DNA from 2 places in the Priestia sp. YIM B13489 genome. Region 2 is predicted to be linked to the other one. Evidence: predicted binding sites of a transcription regulator. Region 2 holds the regulator's gene; the other holds the start of a gene.
The links. Region 2 encodes LexA, which represses DNA repair genes until DNA is damaged. Its sites were predicted from a motif close to CGAACATATGTTCG; they were not measured.
Positions count from the first base shown of each region.

Region 1 (8,086 bases), on a different contig from region 2:
GCTTAATGATGATGTTTTGTTTGGCGAAGTATGGGCGCGAGAGAAAGAGTTATCTCCGCGTGATCGAAGTATGATTACAGTTTCTTCCTTAATTGCGGGTGGAAACTTTGAGCAATTAACGCCGCATCTTCAAAAAGCAAAGAAAAACGGAGTAACCAAAGACGAAATTGTAGAAGTGATTACTCATCTTTCGTTTTATGCAGGGTGGCCCAAAGCATGGTCTGCTTTTAATATTGCTAAAAAAATTTATAACGCTTAAAAGGAGAGAGAAGAAATATGAAGCATGAAGAATTAAGTAATAGCACAATCTTTCCACTAGGACAAAAAGTGGAAGCCAATTTTAGTGGAGACGCCTATTTAAAAATGGTATTTACAGACGAAAAGCCGCTTAACACATCTATTGGAAATGTAACTTTTGCTCCAGGATCTCGTAATAACTGGCATTCTCATAAAGTTGGACAAGTATTATTAGTAACAGGTGGAGAAGGCTGGTATCAAGAAGAAGGTAAAGCAGCACAGTTAATAAAAAAAGGTGATGTCGTGAACATCCCACCAAATGTGAAACATTGGCATGGCGCCACAAAGGATAGCTGGTTTGTGCACTTAGCAATGACACCAGGAGAAACAGAATGGCTAGAACCTGTTGATGATGAATGGTTTAATAAGTTATAAGCATAACGTATATATGCCGTTTTAAGAAACTTGTCAAATGATTACTCGCTTTTCATTTTATGGCTAGCAGCAATTGGCTCTGAAGAACCCAATGAAAAGCTTTTCAGCGATAAGAAACAAATCGATTGGTAACACCCGTGAGTAAAGATCAAAAAAGATTTATAAAGAGAAAAGCTGTATGTAAAACTAAATGAATTATTACTTGCTGAATTTGTTGCTAATGCGTACGTCAGCGTAGTTGAGTGGTGGCTCAAAAATGAAAAGCCATATTCACCGAGAGAAATGGCAGAAAAAGCAGGAGAGCTTTTAGAAAGAAACTTATAAACTTAGGTTTGGTTGGACAAAAGCTTTAGAAGAATAAAATTATCCATCTCCCATTCTTAATTATAATATCTTTTTTGTTTTAATTTGGTAATAAAGGGTAAATGTTCTAATAATCACCTAAAAATAGGAGGAGATCAAATGAGAAAAGCGAAACAAGCTGTTGTAGCTTCTGCCGTAGGTTTAGCTGTGTTAGCGACGCCATTAGCTCTACCGAATTTAGGAGGTTCTGCAGGCTCTGCAGAGGCTGCAGAAGTTGGAGGAGACGTAACAGTTGATCCCGTAGCCATAGGACAAGCGATTGCAGATGCGGCTAAAACAGCCGACAATCGAAGTGGTTTCGTCAAGGGAGCAATGGAAAAAGCATTCTTTGAATCAGGTCAACGATACAATGTAATGGTTATGAATTTGAGCCAAGGGTATAATTCAGATCAATTACAAGGTGTTCAATATTTTGACACCGTAGATTATGATGGTATTACCTATGGTGTCTGGGTATTTGAAGAAGGAACATTTATTAATGAAGGCGATGGAGGTTATGATAACTGGGCTTTTAGAGGATGGTTTGAACGAACAGGAGATGACGAGAAAACAGTCAATTTTCATAGACCTTAATGAAAAATAGAGATAAAGATAACAAGAGATTCCCATTAGGGAAGAGCATAGGAAGAGCCTTTACCGCCATGGTAAAGGTTTTTCTCATTGAATAAGTTTGCATTTTCAAGTTAATATAGTTTCGCGGATACTACTTAATTAAGTACTTACATTATAAAAAAACAAGGCGTCATTAAAAAGAAATAAAATATATTTAAGGAGTTTATTTAAAACGTTACAATTTTTTTAATTCTTCTTCCTGCTGACTTATATAAGCATTGCCCCACTTCTCTAAAGATTTTAGTATTGGAACAAAACTTTCTCCAAGATCTGTTAAATAATATAAAACCCTTTTAGGGTTATCGTTTGTTTCTTCTCTTTTAATCAATCCTTTTTTTTCCATATCCCTAAGCTGCAGTGTAAGGATACGCTGGGTAATACCCGGTATTTCACGGCGCATTGCATTATAATACATGGGTGATTTTGATAACAAAGATAAAATAATACCTTTCCATTTACCACCCATCATATGCATCGTTAACTCAATTGGACAAGCACGCTTTACAGTTAACGTACAAGGACCGTATTGATCACTTTTAAAGTCTGACATTTTTTCACCTCAATGGCTAGTAACAAAATTGTGCCTTCTTGTTACGTCTATTTTTTCTTACTAAACTTATATTATCAAATAAAACAAAAGAAGGTGCATCGATTGGAATTTGTCCAAATTTCTAGACATATTTACAAACTTACTTACAAAACTGTTGTAGGAATTCCTGTCAAAATTAATACATGGTACGTGCTAGATGGTGAGAGTGTTCATATCATTGATACAGGAATGAAAGACTATGCACATACTCAGTTAAATATAGCAAAATCTTTAGGTATCCCCAAAAGTATTTTACTCACACATGGCCATTTAGATCACATTAATGGCGCCAAGTATTTAAGAGATAATTTAAATATTCCTATTTACGCCCACGAAGTTGAAGCGCCTTTTATCAATGGCGAAAAACCATATCCAAATAAGGCAGAAAAGGAAACAACAGGGGTGGAACATCAAGTTGAAAGTCTAAGTAACAACATCATTAAAAAGTTACCTTTAGATGTGTATTTAACACCCGGTCATACACCAGGACATGTGATATACCACCATAAAGATGACAATGTGCTGCTAACTGGAGACTTATTCTTTTCTAATGCTGAATCCTTACATCCGCCGATTCGAAAGTTTACAGTTGATATGGGTGAAAATATTAATAGCGGACGAATTATAGATGAAATTAAACCTTCTATTATTTCTTCATCACATGGCGAAGATGTCAAATACAACTGTGATTTATATCCTATTTATAAATTTATATATGAATAAGAGGGAGAAAAATGAAAATACAATTATTTCAAACAGAGATTATAGAAGGTGAAGTTAAGCAAAACGAAAACCGCATTGAGTCCTTATTTGAAGAAAAGCTGCATATAGATACTGAGATTGTTGTGATACCTGAAATGTGGAATACAGGTTATGATTTAAAAAATGTAGCAGAAAAAGCAGATATTGATTTAAAGAGAGCTTTTCCCTTTATTCAACGTTTAGCAATCAACCATCAAGTGAATATCATTGCAGGTTCAGTTTCAAATAAAAGAAATGAAAATATTTATAATACAGCCTTTGCTATATCAAAAACGGGTAAGCTGCTCTATCAAAAAGATAAGATACATCTCGTGCCGATGTTGGATGAACATCATTATTTAACAGGGGGAGATGAAGTCCCAGATGTCTTTGAGATTAACAATATCAAAGCCAGTCAAATTATATGCTATGATTTACGTTTTCCAGAAATCACACGCTACCCAACGTCTCAAGGTGCAAAAGTCATATTCTACGTTGCACAATGGACTACCAGAAATATAGACCATTGGAGAACACTATTGAGGGCAAGAGCTATAGAAAATTGTGTTTATGTCATTGCATGTAACAGCGTGGGAAAAGTGAGTAATGAAAATCATGTCGGCAACACATACGCGGGGCATTCAATGGTCATTGATCCCAATGGAAACATCGTAGAAGAGGGGGGAGATCAAGAAGAGATTATAACAGCGGAAATTGATATACAGAAAGTTACAGAACAACAAACATACATTCCAATATTTGAAAGCCTGAGACCGGATGTTTATAAGCATGCAGAATAGAAATTTGTATATCATCTTAAATTTGGATGTTATCAGAATATCTTATAAAGGTTTACTAAAAAAAGAGGCAGTTTCACCTGAAAATACTATATTTTTTAAAATTAACATATGTATAAAAGGTGCACTTCTTATACATTAGTTTCTCATCCACCTACTGAGAAAACGTTGATCAGTCAACAATGTATAAAAAGCTGCATACTCCGGAAAAAGGATCCTTGGAAGAACTATCCTTCGTCAAGGGTCCTTTTTTATAATGTTTTCTGGAAGAGTGATTGTGTTAACAAATTATGTATGAATTATACATACGCTTTTATAAGGATTTTAATATATAATTATACTTAAGGTAAAAAAGAATTATTTTAGGAAGAGGAAAATGTGTGAAATGTAGTCGATTGTTGCTTTTATCGTTAATTAGTAGTTTTTTCGTTATTTTAGTGTCCTTGTTCCAGTGGGATCTGGTTGATATGATAACAGAATTTTTAATGTTACCTATTTGGTTATTTGTATATGCTTTCTTTATCATAATGACTATATGGACATTAATTCATCTTTTTAAAAAGAGAAAGTGGCAGCCGTTTGTTATTCAGCTCATTACTATCTTATTATGGTTTTTCTTTCCATTCAATCAAGTCAACTTAGATCTCAACTTTAAAATCCATCAAGATAAGAGAGAAGAGGTTGCAACTCAAATAGAAAATGGTGTTATTAAACCTAATGTATCTGATAGTCCATCACTTATTCAATTACCTAAAAAGTATACTCAATTGTCTAAAGGTGGGGGCGACATCGTAGTAGAAACAAAAGGAAAGGCTAAATCAATTCTTTTCTTTACATACCGTGGGATGCTAGACAATTTTTCGGGGTTTGTATATAACCCAAACGATAACAAACCTTCAAAAAGCAATTTTAACGGGGATTTTGAACAAATAAAAAAAGTACATAAAAACTGGTATTATGTATCTTCTTATTAAAAAGAACCTGCTGTTTTGACAGCAGGTCCTTTTTGTTACTTATTTCTTTTTTAACCTTTTAACAACTTTAAAAGCTAGGAATCCTATTAAACCAATAATTATTAAGAATAATAGCAATACTTTTTATTTCATTGAAACAAAGAGAAAGGTGCGTTCATTGTAAATATACAAATGGATTGCAAGAAGATTCATGCTGTTTCTCTATATGAGCAGTGTTTATTTAGGTACAAATCAATAGCCTTGACATAAAAACACCCCCATCATTAGAGTTTTTTTATCTAATAATGGGGTGCAGTTCAAACCGTGGGAAAGGTGTTTTATGCCTTTATTGGTTTTCGTTTTCGCTATCGTTATCTATAACATTATCGTTATTAATATTATCACCATATTTGAAATCAATAATTCTTTTTCTAATTTCTTCTCTAATTTCAGGGTTTTCTTTTAAGAAAATCTTAGCGTTTTCTCGTCCCTGTCCTAAACGCTCCTCATTATATGAAAACCAAGATCCAGACTTTTGAACAATATCTACTTCAGAACCGATATCTAAGATTTCTCCTTCTCTTGAGATACCTTCTCCATACATAATATCTACTTCAGCAATGCGGAAAGGAGGCGCCATTTTATTTTTGACTACTTTAATTCTTGTTTTGTTACCAACTATGTCATTTCCTAGTTTAAGTTGTTCAGCACGGCGAACCTCAAGACGAACGGAAGAGTAGAATTTTAGTGCTCTTCCACCTGGCGTTGTTTCCGGATTTCCAAACATAACGCCTACTTTCTCCCTGATTTGGTTGATGAAGATGGCAATGGTTTTGGACTTATTGATTGCTCCAGATAGTTTACGAAGAGCTTGAGACATCAAACGAGCTTGTAGACCTACGTGAGAATCTCCCATTTCTCCTTCAATTTCTTTTTGGGGAACTAATGCAGCTACTGAGTCAACAACAATAATATCTACAGCGCCACTTCTAACTAATGCTTCAGCAATTTCAAGTGCCTGTTCACCAGTATCTGGTTGAGATAACAGTAACTCATCAATATCTACACCTAGTTTTCTTGCATAAACTGGATCCAGTGCGTGTTCAGCATCAATAAAGGCAGCTCGGCCTCCATTTTTTTGTACTTCTGCAATTGCGTGTAAGGAAACGGTTGTTTTACCTGAACTTTCGGGCCCGTAAACTTCCATAATTCTTCCTTTGGGATAACCATTAATTCCAAGAGCTATATCTAAAGCTAATGAGCCTGAGCTAGATGCCTCAACTTTTGTATGTGTGCCTTCGCCCATTTTAATAATTGATCCTGTACCGAATTGTTTTTCAATTTGTTTTAGAGCCATATCTAGTGCTGCTTTTTTATCATTCATAATTTGAAACCTCCGATTGTTATTACGTTTACAATAAACGCCAAGGTATTTCGATAAAGAATAAGAGTTGGCTCAAATGTTTTTGCTCCGTGCGAGAAAATTTTGTGTTTAACTGTCTTAGTTTGCTCTGGTATTCCTTTATTCATCTCTAAACCCTTAGTGTCGAACAAATGTTCCTGTTGTGTAATCATACAATAAACGCATCTAATTGTAAAGGCGAAAGTTTTTCTACAAGCTAGCTAAAAGAATATCTTATATTTATAAAAAGTAAGTTTATACTTTAGCATTTACTTATCAAATGATAGAAATTAGGGGAAAGGTAGCTTTTTATATAAGTAGAATCGATTACCATCTACATTTTTAAATTTGGGTATATATGAATCTATAAATCTGGTTAGACTAATAACGCATTCCTGATATTCCTAGTTACTATAAAACAGATCTTAAGAAGAAATAAAGCAGTCTACACAAATAGACTGCTTTTTGATTAATTATTTACCTGTTTCAGCAAAACGCTGAATACGTTCAGCGATTTCATCACGTACACGCTGGAAGAACGCCCATTTCTCTTCATCTGTTCCTTCAGCTTTTGCAGGATCGTCAAATCCCCAGTGTTCACGTTTCACATGGGGAGGCGTTACTGGGCAGTGATCTGCTGCATGGCCACATAATGTAACGACCAAATCCGCATTATTTAAAATTTCAGGGTCAATGACATCAGATGTTTGGTTTGAGATATCAACACCAGCTTCTTTCATTGCTTTTACAGCATTGGGATTTAATCCATGAGCTTCTAACCCTGCACTGCGTACATCCCATTCATCATTATTTAGATATTTTTTTGCCCATCCTTCAGCCATTTGGCTACGGCAAGAGTTACCTGTACATAAGAAATAAAGTGTTTTTTTAGACATGTGTAAAATCTCCTTTGTGATGTGTTAAGAAATAATTGATAACCAAATATATAAACCAACAAGCGTAATAAACAATGTTGGGATGGTTAACATAATACCTGTTTTAAAATAGGTTCCCCAAGAAATCTTAACTCCTTTTGTCGAAAGAACGTGGAGCCATAAGAGAGTGGCTAGAGAGCCAATAGGTGTAATTTTTGGTCCTAAGTCCGAACCAATGACATTTGCATAAATCAAGGCTTCTTTAATTGTACCTGTTGCAGAAGTTGCATCAATGGCCAAAGCATCAATCATCACGGTTGGCATGTTGTTCATAATCGATGAAAGTATGGCTGCAATGAATCCCATGCCAATGGTTGCAGCAAATAATCCATGGTCAGCCGTTGCTTGAATGAGGCTTGCTAATACTTTAGTTAGCCCTACATTACGTAATCCATAGACAACAACATACATACCAATCGAAAAGAAAACAATCGCCCACGGAGCTCCTGCTAACACTTTTTTAGTGTGAACAGCGGGACTCTTTCTTGCTATTCCTAAGAATAAAATCGCAATAATACCTGCGATAATAGAAACAGGAATATCGAAAAACTCACCAATAAAGTAACCAAGAACTAAAATGAATAAAACGATTCCTGATAAACGGAACATTTTCTTATCTTTAATGGCTTCAACCGGTTTCTGTAAATCATCTAGATTGTATTTCTTAGGGATGCTTTTACGAAAGTACAAATATAAGACAACAATACTTGCCAAAAGTGAGAATAGATCTGGCACAATCATACGTGATGCAAATTCAGAAAAGCGAATACCAAAGAAATCAGCTGATACAATGTTGACCAAGTTACTTACTACAAGAGGTAACGATGTTGTATCTGCAATGAATCCACTGGCGATAATAAAAGGGAAGACCATTTTATCTTCAAATTTAAGTGCTCGTACCATGGCAAGTACAATAGGTGTTAGAATTAAGGCTGCTCCATCGTTTGCGAATAATGCTGCTACTACAGCTCCAAGGAGGGATACATAAACGAACATGCGAACGCCATTGCCTCCTGCAGTAC
Region 1 is NZ_JBHZOQ010000053.1:1,518,535-1,526,620, forward strand. Features, by position in the region: gene ACFX4W_RS13570 (carboxymuconolactone decarboxylase family protein) at 1-259, shown strand, start outside; gene ACFX4W_RS13575 (cupin domain-containing protein) at 277-672, shown strand; partial or broken gene ACFX4W_RS13580 (TetR-like C-terminal domain-containing protein) at 874-996, shown strand; gene ACFX4W_RS13585 (hypothetical protein) at 1,135-1,608, shown strand; gene ACFX4W_RS13590 (winged helix-turn-helix transcriptional regulator) at 1,823-2,197, opposite strand; gene ACFX4W_RS13595 (MBL fold metallo-hydrolase) at 2,300-2,959, shown strand; gene ACFX4W_RS13600 (carbon-nitrogen family hydrolase) at 2,971-3,777, shown strand; gene ACFX4W_RS13605 (hypothetical protein) at 4,155-4,748, shown strand; gene recA (recombinase RecA) at 5,074-6,111, opposite strand; gene arsC (arsenate reductase (thioredoxin)) at 6,603-7,025, opposite strand; gene ACFX4W_RS13620 (arsenical efflux pump membrane protein ArsB) at 7,050-8,086, opposite strand, start outside.
Region 1: the regulator LexA is predicted to act here: its motif matches at 6,275-6,288, upstream of recA (recombinase RecA).

Region 2 (8,086 bases):
TCTATGTACATTGGCAACTTTAGCCGCTTCTTTAACTTCTTGATTGCTTGCTTCTTTTTTTCCAAACGCGATATTATCAGCAACTGTTGTTGAAAACAAAAAGTGATCTTGAGGAACATACCCAATGCTTTGGTACAATGAATCAAAAGCATAGTCTTTAATGTCTTTTCCTCCCCATAAAACAGCTCCGTCGCTTACATCAAATTCACGAAGCAGCAGCTTTAAAAGCGTGGTTTTCCCAGCTCCCGTCTTTCCGACAATACCTAACGTTTGACCGCGAGAAAGTGTAAAATAAATTTCGTTTAACGTATATCCGTTTTCTTTACCATACGAAAACCTCTGAATAACAGCTTCAATATTTCCTGTTGGCATTTCAACACTGGGATGCGCTGCTTCTTCAATCGAATTTTCTTCTTTTAATAAAGAAAATACCCTGTCATATGATGCTCTTCCTCGTTCCACAATGTTAAATAGCCAGCCAAACGCGAGCATCGGCCAAATAAGAAGGCCCAAATAAGTTGTAAAGGTAACAAGCTGCCCCAGTGTCAACTCTTCACTAATAACCATCTTGCTGCCAAAAATAAGAGCAAGTAAAAAAGAAAGTGCTACAATAATCGAAATGGTCGGATCAAACAATGCATCTACTCGGGCTACTTTCATGTTCTTTTGCACAACATCTGCAGACTTGATGCGAAATTCTTCGACATCAGCTGCTTCTTCCCCAAACGTCTTAATGACTTTAATTCCGCTAATGCTTTCTTGAACCTTATCATTTAAAGTAGAAAATGCTGCTTGTGCGTGATGAAACCGCGCATGAAGCAATGTACCATAGTAACTCGTTAAAACGGCCATAAGCGGCATAGGAATAAGGCAAATAAGCGTTAATTTCCAGCTGATTGTGAGGGCCATTGTGCATAGAACAAGCCCTCCTGTGACAATGGAATCCACGAGTGTCAAAACGCCCGAACCTGCAGTTTGTTGAATAGCTTGAATATCGTTTGTTGCATGGGCCATCAAATCCCCAATTCGCCGCCGTTGATAAAAGGCCTGATTCATCTTGGTAAAATGAGTGTAGAGGGTATTTCTCAGCTGCTTGGCTAGTTTAACAGATGAACCAAATATCATAATACGCCATATGTATCTTGTGAAATAGGCCACAACAGCAGCTCCTAGCAAAATTCCAACCATCTGCATTAAGCGCTTTCCATTCAGCGTCCCTTCTTTAATGCCATCTACCGTTAAACCAATAATTTTAGGCGGGAGAAGTTCTAATGCTGCCACAATAATGAGCAACGCTATCCCCGTTATGTAAGACTTTTTTTCCTGTTTGAAAAACCACCATAACTCTCGAAAAATTTTCATCGTATCCCCCTAACCCCACAACCATTTTCTTATCTCTATCATAAAACAAAAGACACCCTTCTGAATAGAGAGTGTCTGTCCAATTAACCATTATTTAATTTGGCCGTTCATTGCTTTCATCATTTGGTTAATTTTTTTCTGCGATGGTTTCATGCCCATTTGCATCATCATCATTTTTAACATTTGTTCATTAATTGGTGGATTTTTCTTCAGATAGCTCATCATATACTTACGAGCAATGAAAAATCCTAGCGCTATCCCAACAATTAATGCTAGAACACCAACTAGAATATACATTCCCATGGTATTACTTCCTCCTTCGTGTTGTCTAACTTACAGTGTACTAGACCATACGCTATTATACAATATTTCCGTTCCAATTTCCTTAAATAATTACACAAATTTTCTTGTTTTCACAGGCCTCAGCCAGCCGTATTCATCCGTTCCATAATTCACTGCTAAAAAACAAGGATCTAGCTTGCGTAATACTTCAAAAAAAGCTGTCTCAGCATCAACATTGCCATCTCCTTCAATTGTTATACAGCGATTCGTTAATTTTATAGATGCTCGACTTTTTTTATGAGGATATTCCAGCACAAACGTCTCTTGATGAGTAAAAAAATGAGGATAATGAGAAAACGCCTGAAGCAATTCTCGTTGAATAAATGAAATGGGCAGTTGGCGAGTAATGTAATGAACTTGTTTTTGTAAGTGCGTTTCCTGCAAGTGACGTTTCATTCTATATTCAATCAGCAGCTGATAAATGAGCTTTTCTCTTCGAAAATAGGATGATGCAACTTCTTCCTCCATTAAATATACTTCATACGTTCTCACGATTCATCCTCCCTTTCGGCTCGTTCTTTTTTGTACCATTATACCGAATGGTGTACGCAATGCTTGTCTATCGATGAAAAAATTCCTTTGTTTTTTTGTCGAAAAAAAGAGCAGACCACAGGAGTCTGCTCTTTCTTATGAAAAAGAATTATGCATTAAGCAAGCTTTTCACTTTTGCTACTACATTTTCAACTGTAAAACCAAATTCTTTCATGATTGTTTCACCAGGAGCAGATGCACCGAAGTGATTAATACCAAGAACTTGTCCTTCGTCTCCAACATAGCGTTCCCAGCCAAGTGTAGAAGCCATTTCAATACCTAAACGTTTTTTCACTGATTTAGGGATAACACTTTCTTTGTACTCAGCAGATTGCTCTTCGAAACGATCCCACGCAGGCATACTTACTACAGATACATCAATGCCTTCTGCAGCTAATGCTTTTTGTGCTTCTACTGCTAGGCTTACTTCAGAGCCTGTTGCAAGTATTAACGCATCCGCTTGGTCTTTACCAGCTTTAGATACAACATATGCACCTTTAGACACGCCTTCGTATGCATTTTCTTTTGTACCTTCAAGCGTTGGCAAGTTTTGACGAGTCAATACAAGCGCCGTTGGGCGGTCAGTTGACTCTAATGCTAAGCGCCATGCAGCAGCTGTTTCATTTGCATCTGCAGGACGAACCACTGAAAGACCTGGCATTGCACGAAGTGATGGCAATTGTTCAATTGGCTCATGTGTTGGGCCGTCTTCTCCAACTGCGATACTGTCATGTGTGAATACATATGTTACAGGAAGCTTCATTAAAGCTGCTAAGCGAATTGCTGGGCGAAGATAATCAGAGAATACAAAGAATGTTCCTCCGAATACTTTTACACCGCCGTGTAGAGCCATACCGTTTAATGCAGCTCCCATTGCAAATTCACGTACACCGAACCAGATATTACGTCCGCTGTAATCAGCTGCAGTGAAGTCTTCTGAACCTTTAATCATTGTTTTATTTGAGCCAGCTAAGTCAGCTGAACCGCCGAAGAATTGAGGTACAGCTTGTGCTACTGCGTTTAATACTTCTCCAGAAGAAGCACGGCTAGCTAGGCTTGAACCCGTTTCGTATGCTGGAAGCGTTTCTTCCCAGCCTTCCGGTAACTTTCCTTCTACTGCCAGTTCAAATTGACGACCTAGTTCAGGGTATTTTTCTTTATACTGTGCAAATACATCGTTCCATTCGTTTTCTTTCTTTTGGCCATCTTCAGCAATTGTAGCTTTGAAGTGAGCATACACTTCTTCTGGCACATAGAAATCTTCTTCAAATGTCCATGCATAAGCTTCTTTTGTTAATTTTGTTTCATCGGAACCTAATGGAGAACCGTGCACGCCAGAAGTACCCGCGTGGTTTGGAGAACCAAATCCGATTGTTGTTTTTACTTCAATTAGCGTCGGGCGTGTTAAATCGCCTTTTGCTTCTTCAATTGCGTTTGCAATCGCTGTCAAGTCATTGCCGTCTTCAACGCGGATTACTTGCCATCCGTAAGCTTTGAAACGATCTTCTACGTTCTCAGAGAACGAGCGATCTAAATCTCCGTCTAAAGAAATATCATTTGAATCGTATAAAACAACTAAACGTCCTAATTTTAAGTGTGCTGCTAATGAAGCTGCTTCAGCAGATACACCTTCCATTAAGTCTCCGTCACCACAAATACCATACGTAAAGTGGTCTACAATTTCTAAACCTTCTTTGTTGTATGTTTCAGCTAAATGACGTTCTGCCATTGCTTTACCAACAGCCATTGCAATACCTTGTCCTAGTGGACCAGTTGTTGCATCAACACCTGCTGTATGACCGAACTCTGGATGACCTGGTGTTTTACTTCCCCATTGACGGAAGTTTTTAAGGTCTTCAATTGATAAGTCATATCCAGCTAAATGAAGCAAGCTGTATAATAGTGCCGATCCGTGTCCTGCTGATAATACAAAGCGGTCACGGTTGAACCAGTTTGGATTCTTTGGATTGATGTTCATAAATTTTGTCCACAATGTATATGCCATTGGAGCAGCTCCCATTGGCATACCTGGGTGACCTGAATTTGCTTTTTCAATCGCATCGATTGATAAAGTACGAATTGTTGCAATCGAAAGATCTTCAATACGTTGTGTCATACTCTTCATTCCTTTCAAAACTATGTACATATGTTATCATACTAATGATTTGCTTATTTGTACAATACTTGAACCAAAAAATTTTCCACTTTTACAGTTTTTGTGTGCCTTATTAAAAATATACAAAAAACTAGAAGGAACACTCCCTCTAGTTTTACTAGAACGTCTTAGTGAAGACGCTTCTTTTTACTCTCTTTTAACTTCTTAGGCGTAACATCTTTACCTTCTTCGTCCACAACTTTAATCGTATGAAGGTGATTTGTCATAGATTGTCGGAAAACTTTTAAATATTCCTGACGTAGCTCTTGCTGTTCTTTCGCTTCAGATTCTGTCAGACCTTCAGCCTTTGCCTTTTTTGAAAGAGCATTAATACGAGCAAGTTTATCTTTTGATAGCATATAAAACCTATCTCCTTATAATCAATAATTAAAATTACCGAACCGTTCCGGCAACATGTAGTCATCTTACTAAATCTCTTTCGTTTTATCAAGAGATTGAGCATTCTCTTGGTATTCTTGATAGCGGCGATGTACCGTCGCTTTTGAAATATTATAGCCAAAACCTTTTAGCGTAACTGAAATTTCAGCAAAGGTTAAGCCGTTATGACGAAGACGGACAATTTCTTCAATTGGCGCTTCTTTTTTTTCTCTTCCCGAGTTAACTCCTTGATTTTTTAAATTTTGCTGCGGACGATAACCGTTTTCTACAGCTCTTTTCATTCCTCTTTTAATTTTAGCATTATGTAATTTCCGCTGATGCTCTTCCACTAAGCTAATAATATCTAACACCATTGAATCAGATTCTGAAAGCTGAAGCTGGCCTTGATGACTAATCGTATAGATGGTAGCATTTTCTTTATGAAAAGCATGAAGCAGCGCAATTCGAGCATTTCCTCTGCCTAATCGTGTTTCATCTTGAATAAGCAACACAGATATTTTTTCTTCTTTCATTGTATGAAGAACATCCAAAATACCCTCTCTGTCTACTTCATATCCGCTTGCTTTTTCCATTACGACTTTTTTTACGTCTAGATGGTGAAGAGCAGCAAGCTTTTTTAATTCTTCTTGCTGGCGCTGTAAAGATGTTTCTTGGGTTTTTTTATCCGTACTGACACGGCAATAAATAATGGCATCCACTTTTATCACGACCTTTTCGGCTTTTAACAATATTCAGGAACGGCCGTTACACACTACTGTTCAATTGCCACTTGATTATGTAACTCTTTTTTTAAAACAGGAATATATAATTTATCTCCAGGAGATAAAGACTGGGCAGTGTCTGAGTTTAAATCATTGACGTCTTCAACCCATTTGACAAATTCATTGGTGGTCAAATGATGGTGATTATGATACTTGTTGGACAATTCCCAAAGCGTATCTCCTTTTGTAATAGTAACCGTTGAATATTTGTCTAAATCTACTTTATCCGCTCCTAAAACCAGCGTCAATACATATGTAAGTGCAGCGATAACTGCAAAAAAAATAGCGTAATGTTTCATAGAATGTAAGAATTGTTGCATATTATGATCCCCCTGTCAGAATATATGTTCTTATTTTATTGAGAACATTTGTTTCTGTCAATGGAATTCTTCGAACTTATGTTTGTATATTGACACATCACGTGGTATAATTCACCTAAAGAATAGCTAAAATCGAGGTGAAAAATATGAAGCTATCAAAACGTCAACAAGACATACTAGATTTTATTAAGCATGAAGTAAAATTAAAAGGTTATCCGCCTTCTGTTCGTGAGATTGGGGAAGCGGTAGGATTAGCCTCTAGCTCCACTGTACACGGGCATTTAGCTCGTTTAGAAAGCAAAGGGTTAATTCGCAGAGATCCGACAAAACCAAGAGCAATCGAAGTTCTTCAACTAGACGAAGTAAACATCCCTAAAAGCAATGTCATTAATGTTCCTGTTATCGGTAAAGTAACAGCGGGTCTGCCTATAACAGCTGTTGAAAATGTGGAAGAATATTTCCCTCTTCCAGATAAATTCGTTTCTCCAGATGATCATGTATTTATGCTTGAAATTATGGGAGAAAGTATGATTGAAGCAGGTATTCTAGATGGCGATATGGTAATCGTACGTCAGCAGCAAACAGCTAATAATGGAGATATTGTGGTCGCTATGACCGAAGACAACGAAGCAACGGTAAAACGTTTCTTTAAAGAAGAAAATTTCGTTCGTTTACAGCCTGAAAATTCAACGATGGCGCCTATTATTCTTCGCCACGTAACGATTTTAGGAAAAGTAACTGGTGTATATCGCACGATTCACTAATCAGACACTGTATGTAAAACCAACTAATGATGATGTTAGTTGGTTTTTTTTACGTTTGTTTTCTAAAAAAATTGGCATATTATAAATGATACGTTGAATCATTGCAGGCAGGTAGAACGGTTTTTATAAAGCTTGTTTTACCTTTTACTTTCTACCTGCATTTCCTCGACTCTTACAAGGAAATACAACCGACCATAAGAAGGATGTAGTTTATGACCAATACACCAAGGAAAACAGAACCATTTCAAACCATTGTACCTACCAAAGCAATGAACATGTTTCTTTTTCCTTTTTCCTTTGACCGAAAAAATAAAGAGCAGCTTGTTCATGCGCTGAAAGCAAATTTGTTCGAGTTTTTCTCCATTCAAAACAAACATTTAGAAAAAGAATACTACGGAGAACAATATTACGTATCTCATGATAGCCTGGATCAATATTTTCTTCCTTACATTGAATGCATTCTATTCCCTGACTCGTGCGAAAAAGAAGGGTTGCTTCGATTTTCAAAAAAAATAGACCATGCCATTACGTTACACACTTCCTCCACCACCGTGTCTAGCAACGTGCTGTCTGTGGATGTTTTTTTATGTCCTTTTGAAATTGGCGTCATGACCATTCGCACTGAGATGAGCCATAATCATTACACCTATGATGATATTTTAGAGTTCATGAATCATTTTCGTGTATTAGAACCGAAGCTTGCTGAAGAGCATGGATCCACCATTACCTATGAACACCACCGCTATAGCAAAGTACAAGATTATATTTTTTCACAGCTCGCGCCATTTTTGAACAAACACATCAAGAAAGAAGCCACACGTAAACAGCATGTGGGGAGCCTTCCTTATTTTATCGATGAACGGATGTTTGTGTTAAGTTATGTAACGGTAAATCAAGAGCAAGAGATTAATTCCACAACTTTATTTCGTACTGGACAGCTAAATAGCTATATGCCTGACGGGAAAGCGTTTATTTCTGCACACAATCATGAGTATATTAAAACGTATAATACTAAACACGTGTATTCCAGATGGGCTCCTGAAACCTATTACGTCATAACAGACCATGTGTTTTCATGTATTTCTAAATCGACAGACTCTAAAACGGATCAGCTTTTGATGAATCATCTATTTGGCCAGCATTACTATAATTTATTTTTACATTTTTTCTATAAAATCGTGTTGCTAAAACTATCTTATGAGTATTCTCAGCTCACGTTTCATAAAAATTCAGAGGGCATTGAACGACTAATCCGCTCTATTACCGTGTTCTCAGGTAAATATTTATTTTTAGAAATTAGCTCTCGCACAGAAGGTCAAGAGTTTTCTGAGCTCTTTAAAAAAATCTTCCATATCAATTCTCTTTATCAAGAAGTCAAAGAAACTCTTGGTACTTTGTACCAAAATCAAGAGAAAATCGCAGCTAAGCGTCACAATTACTTATTATTAATTT
Region 2 is NZ_JBHZOQ010000036.1:414,828-422,913, forward strand. Features, by position in the region: gene ACFX4W_RS03980 (ABC transporter transmembrane domain-containing protein) at 1-1,362, opposite strand, end outside; gene ACFX4W_RS03985 (YneF family protein) at 1,453-1,665, opposite strand; gene sirA (sporulation inhibitor of replication protein SirA) at 1,756-2,196, opposite strand; gene tkt (transketolase) at 2,345-4,351, opposite strand; gene ACFX4W_RS04000 (DUF896 domain-containing protein) at 4,519-4,749, opposite strand; gene ACFX4W_RS04005 (YneB family resolvase-like protein) at 4,819-5,487, opposite strand; gene yneA (cell division suppressor protein YneA) at 5,541-5,870, opposite strand; gene lexA (transcriptional repressor LexA) at 6,017-6,634, shown strand; gene ACFX4W_RS04020 (magnesium transporter CorA family protein) at 6,847-8,086, shown strand, end outside.